Regions from separate parts of the Streptomyces sp. NPDC027672 genome, predicted to be linked through region 2. Evidence: predicted binding sites of a transcription regulator. Region 2 holds the regulator's gene; each other region holds the start of a gene.
The links. Region 2 encodes HrcA, which represses chaperone genes, less so after heat shock. Its sites were predicted from a motif close to TTNGCACTCNGNNNNNCNGAGTGCNAA; they were not measured.
Positions count from the first base shown of each region.

Region 1 (4,276 bases), on a different contig from region 2:
ACACGGCCTGGCCGCGGTTCACCTCCCTGCGCATCGCTCCCTGAGCGGCGCGGGCGCAGCGGGCACAACGGCCGAGGGCGGCACCTCCTGTCGGAACAGGAGGTGCCGCCCTCGGTTCGTACAGACGACGATCAGCGGTCAGGCCGATCAGAAGTCCATGTCACCGCCCGGCATGCCGCCGCCGGCCGGCGCGGCGGTCTTCTCCGGCTTGTCGGCGATGACGGCCTCGGTGGTGAGGAACAGCGCGGCGATGGAGGCGGCGTTCTGCAGCGCGGAACGGGTCACCTTCGCCGGGTCGATGATGCCCTCGGCGACCAGGTCGACGTACTCGCCGGTCGCGGCGTTCAGGCCGTGGCCCGGGGTCAGGTTGCGCACCTTCTCCACCACGACACCGCCCTCGAGGCCGGCGTTGACGGCGATCTGCTTCAGCGGGGCCTCCAGGGCGACGCGCACGGCGTTGGCACCGGTCGCCTCGTCACCCTCCAGCTCCAGCTTCTCGAAGACCTGGGAGGCCTGCAGCAGGGCCACGCCACCACCGGCGACGATGCCCTCCTCGACGGCGGCCTTCGCGTTGCGGACGGCGTCCTCGATGCGGTGCTTGCGCTCCTTGAGCTCCACCTCGGTGGCGGCACCGGCCTTGATGACCGCGACACCGCCGGCCAGCTTCGCCAGGCGCTCCTGCAGCTTCTCGCGGTCGTAGTCGGAGTCGCTGTTCTCGATCTCGGCGCGGATCTGGTTGACCCGGCCGTTGACCTGCTCGGAGGAGCCGGCACCGTCGACGATGGTGGTCTCGTCCTTGGTGATGACGACCTTGCGGGCGCGGCCCAGGAGGTCCAGGGTCGCGTTCTCCAGCTTGAGGCCGACCTCCTCGGAGATGACCTCGCCGCCCGTGAGGATGGCGATGTCGCCGAGCATGGCCTTGCGGCGGTCGCCGAAGCCCGGGGCCTTGACGGCGACGGACTTGAAGGTGCCGCGGATCTTGTTGACGACCAGGGTCGACAGGGCCTCGCCCTCGACGTCCTCGGCGATGATCAGCAGCGGCTTGCCCGACTGCATGACCTTCTCCAGCAGCGGGAGCAGGTCCTTGACCGAGGAGATCTTGGAGTTGGCGATGAGGATGTACGGGTCCTCGAGCACCGCCTCCATGCGCTCCATGTCGGTGGCGAAGTAGGCGGAGATGTAACCCTTGTCGAAGCGCATGCCCTCGGTGAGCTCGAGCTCCAGGCCGAAGGTGTTGCTCTCCTCGACGGTGATGACGCCTTCCTTGCCGACCTTGTCCATGGCCTCGGCGATCAGCTCGCCGATCTGGGTGTCGGCGGCGGAGATGGAGGCCGTGGAGGCGATCTGCTCCTTGGTCTCGACGTCCTTCGCCTGCTCCAGCAGGGCGGCGGAGACGGCCTCGACGGCCTTCTCGATACCGCGCTTCAGGGCCATCGGGTTGGCACCGGCGGCTACGTTGCGCAGGCCCTCCTTGACCAGGGCCTGGGCGAGCACGGTCGCCGTGGTCGTACCGTCGCCGGCGACGTCGTCCGTCTTCTTGGCGACTTCCTTGACCAGCTCGGCGCCGATCTTCTCGTACGGGTCCTCGAGCTCGATCTCCTTGGCGATGGAGACACCATCGTTGGTGATCGTGGGCGCGCCCCACTTCTTCTCGAGGACGACGTTGCGGCCCTTGGGGCCGAGCGTCACCTTCACGGCGTCCGCGAGCTGGTTCATGCCGCGCTCGAGGCCGCGCCGCGCCTCCTCGTCGAACGCGATGATCTTGGCCATGTGAAGTGGTCCCTCCAGGACTGGGGGTGATTCCTTCGGACCGCGCCCGCGCCCGCGACGGACGGCTCGCCGGCCGTGTGGTTCCTTGCCCCACCTGACCCGCGGGCCTCACCGACCCGGTCCTTCGCTGTCACTCTCACCTTCAGAGTGCTAACGCAATGATTAGCACTCGGCATGCCCGAGTGCAAGACGCGCTCGCGAAGCGGGCCCCAAGAGACGGCGGTCGGGTGACGGGCGGAGGCCGGGCGCCGGGAGCGGTACGGGGCGCCGCCGGCCGCCGTGCGGACGCCGGAGACCGGAGGTCGCAACCGGAGGCCGGGCAGGGCGAAGGGCACACCAAGCCCAGGCATGGCGAAGGGCCCGCACCCTCTGCGAGGTGCGGGCCCTTCACGCGAGAAATGTTCAGGCGGTGACGCGAACCATATCGGCCTGCGGACCCTTCTGGCCCTGCGAGATCTCGAACTCGACCCGCTGACCCTCTTCCAGGGTGCGGTAGCCGTCCATCTGGATCGCGCTGTAGTGGACGAATACGTCCGCACCACCGTCGACCGCGATGAAGCCGTACCCCTTCTCCGCGTTGAACCACTTGACGGTGCCCTGAGCCATGCCTAACTCCCCTATTACTGGCCCTTGCACAGATCCACACTTCGCGGACCCGGGTCAGACCTCACCCCCCAACCGGTCTGGGGGCGTGCGCCGGAACGCGTCGACCGCGGCTGAATGTATCTGTCCAACTGCCGTCTGCAACAGGTCAATCGGACGAGAAATCTGGACGCGAGGGGTCCGGAATGTGGCGAGAATTCACCTGACTTCAGGGCAAGTCGGGCCCCATGAAAGCCACAAAAGCCGCAAAGAACCTGCACACTTTGGCTACTTCTTGTCGGGCAGGCGGCATGAATCCAGGGCCCGCGGCGCGACGGCCGCGACCGTGTTCCCCAACTCTACCGCGCTCAATCACACAGAATTGCCCCCTCCGTTTCTCTTACGGAGGGGGCAATCCGATGAACGCTCGGTTACCGCGGTGACCGGGGGCGACGATCAGCCGCCGGCGACCGCCGGGATGATCGAGACGCCGGCGCCGTCGGGGGTCGCCGTGTCCAGGCCCTGCTCGAACCGCACGTCGTCGTCGTTGACGTACACGTTGACGAACCGGCGCAGCTTGCCCTGGTCGTCCAGGACCCGGGCGGCGATCCCGGTGTGGTTCTTCTCCAGGTCGGCGATGACCTCGCCGAGCGTCCCGCCCTCGGCGGCGACCTCGGCCCGGCCGCCGGTGTAGGTGCGCAGGATGGTGGGGATGCGAACGGTCACGCTCATGCGAGGCCAGCCTCTCGGAAGGAGTCCAGGGTCGGGCGGATGGTGGCGGTCAGGCCGGTGCCGGCCACCGCGTCCAGGGTCTTCAGGCCGTCGCCGGTGTTCAGGACGACCGTGGTCTTCGCCGGGTCCAGCACGCCGTCCTCGAGCAGCTTGCGGGCGACGCCGACGGTGACCCCGCCCGCCGTCTCCGCGAAGATCCCCTCGGTGCGGGCGAGCAGCCTGATCGCGTCCACGACCTGCTCGTCCGTCACGTCCTCCACGGCACCGCCGGTGCGGCGCGCGATGTCCAGGACGTACGGCCCGTCGGCCGGGTTGCCGATCGCCAGGGACTTGGCGATGGTGTCCGGCTTCTGCGGGCGGACCACGTCGTGGCCGGCCTTGAAGGCGGTGGACACCGGCGAGCAGCCCGCGGCCTGGGCGCCGAAGATCTTGTACGGCCGGTCCTCGACCAGGCCCAGCCTGATCAGCTCCTGGAGCCCCTTGTCGACCTTCGTCAGCTGGGAGCCGGAGGCGATCGGGATCACGAGCTGGTCGGGCAGCCGCCAGCCGAGCTGCTCGCAGATCTCGTACGCCAGGGTCTTGGAGCCCTCCGCGTAGTACGGCCGCAGGTTGACGTTGACGAAGCCCCAGCCCTCGCCGGCCGGGTCGCCGATCAGCTCGGAACAGAAGCGGTTGACGTCGTCGTAGTTGCCCTCGATGCCGACGAGGTCACCGCCGTAGACCGCGGCCATGACGATCTTGGCCTGCTCCAGGTCGTGCGGGATGAACACACAGGAGCGCAGGCCGGCCCGGGCGGCGGCGGCGCCGACGGCACCGGCCAGGTTGCCGGTGGAGGAGCAGGAGAGCGTGGTGAAGCCGAAGGCGCGGGCGGCCTCCAGGGCCTGGGCGACGACCCGGTCCTTGAAGGAGTGGGTCGGGTTGCCGGAGTCGTCCTTGATGTACAGGCCGCCGGTCACGCCCAGTTCGCGGGCCAGGTTGTCGGCCTTGACCAGCCGGGTCCAGCCCGGGTTGAGGTTGGGCTTGCCGGCCACGTCCGCCGGGACCGGCAGCAGCGGCGCGTACCGCCAGATGCTGGCGGGGCCGGCCTCGATGCGGCGCCGCAGTTCCTCGGTGTCGTAGGCGGAGAAGTCGTAGGCGATCTCCAGCGGGCCGAAGCACTCCTGGCAGGCGAAGACCGGTCCGAGCGGCACCC
Region 1 covers NZ_JBVHSO010000010.1:212,987-217,262, forward strand. The annotation lists gene ACZ4SV_RS24670 (polysaccharide deacetylase family protein) at 1-44, shown strand, start outside; gene groL (chaperonin GroEL) at 148-1,770, opposite strand; gene ACZ4SV_RS24680 (cold-shock protein) at 2,173-2,376, opposite strand; gene ACZ4SV_RS24685 (MoaD/ThiS family protein) at 2,809-3,084, opposite strand; gene thrC (threonine synthase) at 3,081-4,276, opposite strand, start outside.
Region 1: a site for HrcA is predicted at 1,933-1,959, ahead of groL (chaperonin GroEL). Genes of this name have one in related genera too.

Region 2 (4,276 bases):
GCGGGTGGAACGCGTCCTGCTGGAGCTGCGGCTGCGCGAGGGCGTCCCGCTGTCCCTGCTGCGGGAGGACGGCCTCGCGGCGTCCCGGCGCGCGCTGGCCGACGGACTGCTCCAGCGGGGCCCGTACGACGAGGGACGGGCCGTCCTCACGCTGCGCGGCCGGCTGCTGGCGGACGCGGTGGTGCGGGACCTGGTGGACTGATCACCCCGGCGGGTGAACCCCGGACGGGTGCCGGACCCCGCCGGTCCGGCACCCGTCCGGACGTCAGGCCCCGCCGCCCGTGACGAAGTCGATCAGCTCCTCCACCCGGCCCAGCAGCTCCGGCTCCAGGTCCTTGTAGGAGGTCACCCGCTTCAGGATCGCCTGCCACACCGCGCCGGTGTTCTCCGCCGGCCAGCCCAGCGCCCGGCACACCCCGGTCTTCCAGTCCTGCCCCTTCGGCACCGCCGGCCAGGCCGGGATGCCCAGCGAGGCCGGTTTCACCGCCTGCCAGACGTCGATGTACGGGTGCCCGACGACCAGCGCGTGGGCGCTGGTCACCGACTCGGCGATCCGCCACTCCTTGGTGCCCGGCACCAGGTGGTCCACGAGGACGCCCAGCCGGGCGCCGGGACCCGGGGCGAAGGACTCCACGATCGCCGGCAGGTCGTCCACGCCCTCCAGATACTCCACGACCACGCCCTCCACGCGCAGGTCGTCGCCCCACACCTTCTCGACCAGCTCGGCGTCGTGCCGGCCCTCCACGTAGATCCGCCCGGCGCGGGCCACGCGCGCGCGGGCCTGCGGGACGGCGACCGAACCGGAGGCCGTACGGGCCGGCCGCGCCGCGCCCGGGGCCGGCCGGACCAGCGTCACCGTCCTGCCCTCCAGCAGGAAGCCGCCCGGCGCGAGCGGGAACACCCGGTGCTTGCCGAAGCGGTCCTCCAGGGTCACCGCGCCCGCCTCGCAGCCGATCACCGCCCCGCAGAACCCGGTGCCGGCCTCCTCCACCACCAGCCCCGCCTCGGCCGGCACCTCCGGCACCGGTGCGGGCTTCTTCCACGGCGGGGTCAGGTCGGCGGAGTACACGCGGGGGCGCGGGCCCCGGGGACCTTCGTCGGCGGGGCGGCGGCGGGAGACGGGTGGGCGCATTCGCCCGACGATAGGAGAAGCGGCGGACCCGTTCTCACGACACGCCGAAACGCGCCGCCAGCTCCTCGCGCTGGCGCCGCACGAACGCCGCGTCCACCACCGCTCCGTGACCGGGCACGTACAGCGCGTCCTCGCCGCCCAGCGCCACCAGCCGGTCCAGGGCGGCCGGCCAGCGCGCCGGGACCGCGTCGGGACCGGCCTGCGGCACGCCGGACTCCTCCACCAGGTCGCCGCAGAACACCACCTCCGGATCGCCCGGCACCAGCACCACGAGGTCGTGCGCCGTGTGCCCCGGGCCCACGTTGGCCAGCAGCGCCTGGCGGCCGTCGCCGAGGTCGAGGGTCCACTCCCCGGAGACCAGGTGGCCGGGCGGCACCAGCGCGTCCACCGCCTCGTCCGCGTCCGCCACCGGCAGGCCGTTGCGCACCGCGTCCAGGTGCAGCCCCGCGCGCTCGTGGGCGAACACGGCGTCCAGGCCCACCGCGCCGTACACCTGCGCCCCGGCGAACGCGGCGGCGCCGAAGACGTGGTCGAAGTGGGGATGGGTGAACGCGAGATGGGTCACACGGCCGCCCGCCAGTTCCTCGGCCCGCGCGCGCAGCCGGGCCCCCTCCGCGAGGCTGGAACCCGCGTCCACGAGCAGCGCCGTCCCCGCGCCCAGGACCAGCCCCGCCGTGCAGTCCCACCCGGGGAGCCTGCACCGGCCCACCCCGGGGGCCAGCCGTTCCCAGCCCAGCTCTTCCCAAGTCACGGTCATACCGGCGACGCTAGCGGTAGGAACCGGTACGGCGGCCCGACCTTGCCCAGTGTGTACCCGACAGCCGTACACTGGGCCGGGGAATGCTGGCACTCGCGTGGGAGGAGTGCCAGGCGGACGACCCGAACGGACGAGGGGACGACGTGCTGGAGGTGCGCGCATGCTGAGTGAACGCAGGCTTCAGGTGCTGCGCGCCATCGTCCAGGACTACGTGGGCACCGAGGAGCCGGTCGGTTCCAAGGCGCTCACCGAGCGGCACAACCTCGGCGTCTCCCCGGCCACCGTCCGCAACGACATGGCGGCCCTGGAGGACGAGGGGTACATCGCGCAGCCGCACACCAGCGCGGGGCGCATCCCCACCGACAAGGGCTACCGGCTGTTCGTGGACAAGCTGGCGGGCGTCAAGCCGATGACCGCGCCCGAGCGGCGGGCGATCCAGAACTTCCTGGAGGGCGCCGTCGACCTCGACGACGTCGTGGCCCGGACGGTGCGGCTGCTCGCGCAGCTCACCCGGCAGGTCGCCGTCGTGCAGTACCCCTCGCTGACCCGGTCCACGGTCCGGCACGTGGAGCTGCTCTCGCTGGCTCCCGCCCGGGTGATGCTCGTGCTGATCACGGACACCGGCCGGGTCGAGCAGCGTATGGTCGACTGCCCGGCGCCGTTCGGCGAGGGTTCGCTGGCGGATCTGCGGGCGCGGCTGAACAGCAGGGTCGCGGGCCGCCGGTTCGCCGATGTGCCCAAGCTGGTCGAGGACCTGCCGGAGGCCTTCGATCCGGAGGACCGCGGTACGGTCTCCACGGTGCTCTCCACTCTGCTGGAGACACTGGTCGAGGAGAACGAGGAGCGGCTCATGATCGGCGGCACCGCCAACCTGACCCGCTTCGGGCACGATTTCCCCCTCACGATCCGGCCGGTGCTGGAGGCGCTGGAGGAGCAGGTCGTGCTCCTCAAGCTGCTCGGCGAGGCCAAGGACCCGGGCGTGACCGTGCGCATCGGCCACGAGAACGCCCACGAGGGACTCAACTCCACCTCCGTCGTGTCGGTCGGCTACGGTTCGGGCGGCGAGGCGGTTGCCAAGCTCGGCGTGGTCGGACCGACCCGCATGGACTACCCGGGAACGATGGGAGCGGTACGCGCAGTGGCACGGTACGTCGGACAGATCCTGGCGGAGTCGTAAGTGGCCACGGACTACTACGCCGTTCTCGGCGTGCGCCGCGACGCGTCGCAGGATGAGATCAAGAAGGCGTTCCGGAGGCTCGCGCGCGAGCTGCACCCGGACGTCAACCCCGATCCGAAGACCCAGGAGCGGTTCAAGGAGATCAACGCCGCTTACGAGGTGCTGTCGGACCCGCAGAAGAAGCAGGTCTACGACCTCGGCGGCGACCCGCTCTCGCAGTCCGGCGGCGCCGGCGCGGGCGGCTTCGGGGCCGGCGGCTTCGGCAACTTCTCCGACATCATGGACGCGTTCTTCGGCACGGCGTCGCAGCGCGGGCCGCGCTCGCGCACCCGGCGCGGCCAGGACGCGATGATCCGGATCGAGGTCGAGCTGGACGAGGCGGCCTTCGGGACGACCAAGGACATCCAGGTCGACACCGCCGTCGTCTGCAACACCTGCAACGGCGAGGGCGCGGCCCCGGGCACGTCCGCGCAGACGTGTGACATGTGCCGCGGCCGGGGCGAGGTCTCCCAGGTCACCCGGTCCTTCCTGGGCCAGGTCATGACCTCCCGGCCGTGCCCGCAGTGCCAGGGCTTCGGCACGGTCGTGCCGACCCCGTGCCCGGAGTGCGCCGGCGACGGCCGGGTCCGCTCCCGCCGCACGCTGACCGTGAAGATCCCGGCCGGCGTCGACAACGGCACGCGGATCCAGCTCGCCGGCGAGGGCGAGGTCGGCCCCGGCGGCGGCCCGGCCGGTGACCTGTACGTCGAGATCCACGAGCTGCCGCACTCCACCTTCCAGCGGCGCGGCGACGACCTGCACTGCACGGTCACCATCCCGATGACGGCCGCGGCGCTCGGCACCAAGGTCCCGCTGGAGACCCTGGACGGCATGGAGGAGGTCGACATCCGGCCCGGCACCCAGTCCGGCCAGTCGATCCCGCTGCACGACCGCGGGGTCACGCACCTGCGCGGCGGCGGCCGGGGCGACCTGATCGTGCACGTCGAGGTGCAGACGCCGACCAAGCTGGACCCGGAGCAGGAGCGCCTGCTGCGGGAGCTGTCCAAGCTGCGCGGCGAGGAGCGGCCCTTGGGCCAGTTCCAGCCCGGTCAGCAGGGCCTGTTCTCCCGGCTGAAGGACGCGTTCAACGGACGCTGAGACGCGGCGGCCCCCGGCGCCGGCCGGGGGCCGCCCCGATTCGGACTTGTTCGACGGACGTGACACCATGCGG
Region 2 covers NZ_JBVHSO010000009.1:196,791-201,066, reverse strand. The annotation lists gene hemW (radical SAM family heme chaperone HemW) at 1-202, shown strand, start outside; gene ACZ4SV_RS22785 (DUF3097 domain-containing protein) at 266-1,132, opposite strand; gene ACZ4SV_RS22780 (MBL fold metallo-hydrolase) at 1,167-1,889, opposite strand; gene hrcA (heat-inducible transcriptional repressor HrcA) at 2,050-3,066, shown strand; gene dnaJ (molecular chaperone DnaJ) at 3,067-4,203, shown strand.

Region 3 (4,276 bases), on a different contig from region 2:
AAGCACCCGGTCGACCTGCTGGTCAACAACGCCGGTTTCGGCAACAAGGGCCGCTATCTGGAAGTGTCGATGGCGGACGAGCTGCGGATGCTCAAGGTGCACTGCGAGGCGGTGCTCCGGCTGACGTCGGCGGCGGCCGGGGCGATGCGCGAGCGCGGCCGGGGCGGGGTGGTGAACGTCGCCTCGGTGGCCGCCTTCGTCCCGCGCGGCACGTACGGCGCTTCCAAGGCGTGGGTGGTGCAGTTCACCCAGGGCGCGGCGAAGGACCTGGCGGGCAGCGGGGTCCGGCTGATGGCGCTGTGCCCGGGGTTCGTGCGCACCGAGTTCCACCAGCGGGCCGGGATGGGCACGGACAACATCCCCGGCTGGATGTGGCTGGACGCCGACAAACTGGTCGCGGCGGCCCTGGCCGACCTCGCGCGCGGCAGGACGGTCTCCATCCCGGACCCGCGCTACAAGGCGCTGATGGGTCTGGCGAAGGTGGCGCCGCGCGGGCTGCTGGGCGGCATCAGCTCCCGCACGGGCCGCAAGTACGGGCCGCAGTAGCGGCCGTGGCGCAGGGGGTGCGGCGGTCCGGCGCGCCGGGCGCGCGGGAGCGGCGGACAGGGCGAAGGCCCGGCACCCCGAGGGGTGCCGGGCCTTCGCTCGGAAGCTGTCGCCTCAGTGGGCGTGGCCGTGGCTGTGACCACCGGCGGCCGGCTCCTCCTCTTCCTTCTTCTCGACGACCAGGGTCTCGGTCGTGAGCAGCAGGGAGGCGATGGAGGCGGCGTTCTCCAGGGCGGAGCGGGTGACCTTGACCGGGTCGATGACGCCGGCCTTGATCAGGTCGCCGTACTCGCCGGTGGCGGCGTTGTAGCCCTGTCCCTTGTCCAGGTCCTTGACCTTGGACACGATGACGTAGCCCTCCTGGCCGGCGTTCTCGCCGATCCAGCGCAGCGGCTCGACCACGGCGTTGCGGACCACGGCGACACCGGTGGCCTCGTCGCCGGTCTTGTCGAGGTTGCCCTCCAGGACCTTGGAGGCGTGGACCAGAGCGGAACCGCCACCGGAGACGATGCCCTCCTCGACCGCGGCGCGGGTCGCGGAGATGGCGTCCTCCAGGCGGTGCTTCTTCTCCTTCAGCTCCACCTCGGTGGCGGCGCCGACCTTGATCACGCACACGCCGCCGGCCAGCTTCGCGAGGCGCTCCTGGAGCTTCTCGCGGTCCCAGTCGGAGTCGGTGGACTCGATCTCGGCCTTGATCTGCGCGATGCGGCCCTGCACGTCCTCGGACTTGCCACCGCCGTCGACGATCGTGGTGTCGTCCTTGGTGACGGTGACGCGGCGGGCCGAGCCGAGCACGTCGGTGCCGACCTGGTCCAGCTTGAGGCCGACCTCTTCGGAGATGACGGTGGCGCCGGTGAGGACGGCCATGTCCTGGAGCATCGCCTTGCGGCGGTCGCCGAAGCCGGGGGCCTTCACCGCGACGGCGTTGAAGGTGCCGCGGATCTTGTTGACGACCAGGGTCGACAGGGCCTCGCCCTCGACGTCCTCGGCGATGATCAGCAGCGGCTTGGAGGAGCCGGCCTGGATGACCTTCTCCAGCAGCGGGAGCAGCTCGGTGATGGCCGAGATCTTGCCCTGGTTGATGAGGATGTACGGGTCCTCGAGGACGGCCTCCATGCGCTCCTGGTCCGTCACGAAGTACGGCGACAGGTAGCCCTTGTCGAAGGCCATGCCCTCGGTGAAGTCCAGCTCCAGACCGAAGGTGTTGGACTCCTCGACGGTGATGACACCGTCCTTGCCGACCTTGTCCATGGCCTCGGCGATCAGCTCGCCGACCTGCTGGTCCTGGGCGGACAGCGCGGCGACGGCGGCGATGTCGGACTTCTCGTCGATCGGGCGGGCCGAGGAGAGCAGCTCCTCGGAGATGGCCTTGACGGCGGCGTCGATGCCCTTCTTCAGGGCGGCCGGGGAGGCGCCGGCGGCGACGTTCTTCAGGCCCTCGCGGACCAGCGCCTGGGCGAGGACGGTGGCGGTGGTGGTGCCGTCACCCGCGATGTCGTTGGTCTTGGTCGCCACCTCCTTCACCAGCTGCGCGCCGAGGTTCTCGTACGGGTCCTCGATCTCCACCTCACGGGCGATCGTGACACCGTCGTTGGTGATGGTGGGGGCACCGAACTTCTTGTCGATGACGACGTTGCGGCCACGGGGGCCGATCGTCACCTTGACGGTGTCCGCCAGCTTGTTGACGCCGCGCTCAAGGGCGCGACGGGCGTCCTCGTCGAACTTCAGGATCTTCGCCATGACAGCGGGAGCCCTCTCGGGAATCTGTAGGTGAAAAGACGCTGCGCCCCGGGCGCCCGGCTTGTTATCGGGCTCGGGGGCCAGGGGCGCAGCTCAAGCGGATTGCTTGAGGTGATTACTTCTCGATGATCGCGAGCACGTCGCGAGCCGAGAGGACGAGGTACTCGTCACCGTTGTACTTCACCTCGGTGCCGCCGTACTTGCTGTAGAGGACGACGTCGCCCACCTTGACGTCGAGCGGGAGACGCTCGCCGTTCTCGAACCGGCCCGGGCCCACAGCGAGGACGGCGCCCTCCTGGGGCTTCTCCTTCGCGGTGTCCGGGATGACCAGGCCAGAGGCCGTGGTCTGCTCGGCGTCCAGCGGCTGGACCACGATGCGGTCCTCGAGCGGCTTGATGGCAACCTTGGAGCTGGCGGTCGTCACGATCCGACCTCCCCCTTCGGAGATCTCACGGGGTTAACTGTCTGAGGTGGCGACCAGGTCGATCCGTCGTCGCGGGTGCCGGACCTGCCCGTCGCTTTTGTTGGCACTCTCACCTGCTGAGTGCCAGAGCCGAGACTATGACCGCGATTAGCACTCGGTCAAGCGGAGTGCCAATGACGCGCGGCGCGTCGGCCGCGGAACAGCGCGTGGGGGTGGTTCCGCGGCCCGGAGTTGCCGGAAAAACCAGAAAAATCGGAGTTACAGATAGTCCTCTAGGCGGGCCGCCGTCAGGCCCCTGGCCTGAGCCTCCCTCAGCACCCGTGCCGTGCGCTCGCGCAGGGGCGCGTCCGCCGGTTCGCCGGGCTCCACCAGGACGATGTCGCCGGGGCCGAGGCGGCGGGGGCCGTGCGCGCAGACGAGGCCGTCCGGGGTGAGGGCCGCGCGCCACAGGACGATCGCGGAGATGCCGCAGTCGGCCGCGGCGCGCAGGGTGGCCGGGTCGGGGTAGCCGTAGGCCAGGCGGAAGAAGCGCGGGCGGACGCCGAGGCGGGTGCGCAGGCGGTCCTGCCGGCCGCAGATCTCGGCGCGCCGGCGGGCGTACGGCAGTCCGGCCGGGGCCCGCCGCCCGGCGGTACGGTTCCCGATGCCGGCGCCGAGCGCGCGCAGCCGGGCCAGCCGGCGGTCCCCGCGCGCGGCGAGGCGGTCGTCGGGGAACAGGGTGAGGGGCAGCCGCAGGTCGCGGACCATGTCGGCGAAGCGTGGATCGCGGTCGGCGCCGTCGTCGTAGGTGAGGAAGACGACCGGGTCGCGGGTGGGGACGCGGTCGACCACCACGGGCAGGCCGCGGGCCGCCGGGCGCGCGGCGAGCGGGCGGGCCGGGTGCGCCGGGAAGCGGGCGAGCGGGCGGGTCAGGCCCCAGCGCCGGTACGCGTGGCCGGGTGCGGCGGCGTGCGGGCGCACCCCTTCGGCGGCCTTCTTGCCGAGGCGTTCGATGGGGTCGACGGACTGGGCGCAGCCCGTCAGGAGCAGGGCCGCGGCGAGGACCGCGGCCGGGCCCCGCCCGCGCCTCACAGGTAGTCCTCCAGGCGGGCCACGGCGTAGCCCTCGCGGGTGACCTTGTCCAGGAAGCGGCGCATGTCGTCCACCATCGTGCCGTTCCAGTCGTCCCGGCCGCGGAAGTGGGTCAGGACGATGTCGCCGGGGTGCAGCCGGCGGTCCCAGTCGCGGTACTCCCAGTGGTCGACGAACACCTCCTCGTCCCAGATCGGCGCGTACTTGATCCCGCACGTCCGGGCGGCGCGCAGGGTGTCGCCGTTGTAGTTGCCGTACGGCGGCCGGAAGACGGTGGGCGCCTTGCCGAACTGCTTCTTGATGACGGCCTGCATGCCGCAGATCTCGTCCTTCTGCTCCTCGTAGGACAGGCCGGGCAGGTAGGGGTGGGTGAGGGTGTGGTTGTTCAGGGTGACGCCCTGGGCCTGCATCCGGCGGAAGTAGCCGTAGTCCTCCTTGACGAGGTAGTCGCTGAGGAAGGCCGTGTACGGCACCTTCAGCTCGCTCATCATGCGC
Region 3 covers NZ_JBVHSO010000001.1:732,009-736,284, forward strand. The annotation lists gene ACZ4SV_RS03220 (SDR family NAD(P)-dependent oxidoreductase) at 1-546, shown strand, start outside; gene groL (chaperonin GroEL) at 661-2,286, opposite strand; gene groES (co-chaperone GroES) at 2,402-2,710, opposite strand; gene ACZ4SV_RS03235 (polysaccharide deacetylase family protein) at 2,969-3,781, opposite strand; gene ACZ4SV_RS03240 (polysaccharide deacetylase family protein) at 3,778-4,276, opposite strand, start outside.
Region 3: a site for HrcA is predicted at 2,858-2,884, ahead of groES (co-chaperone GroES). Genes of this name have one in related genera too.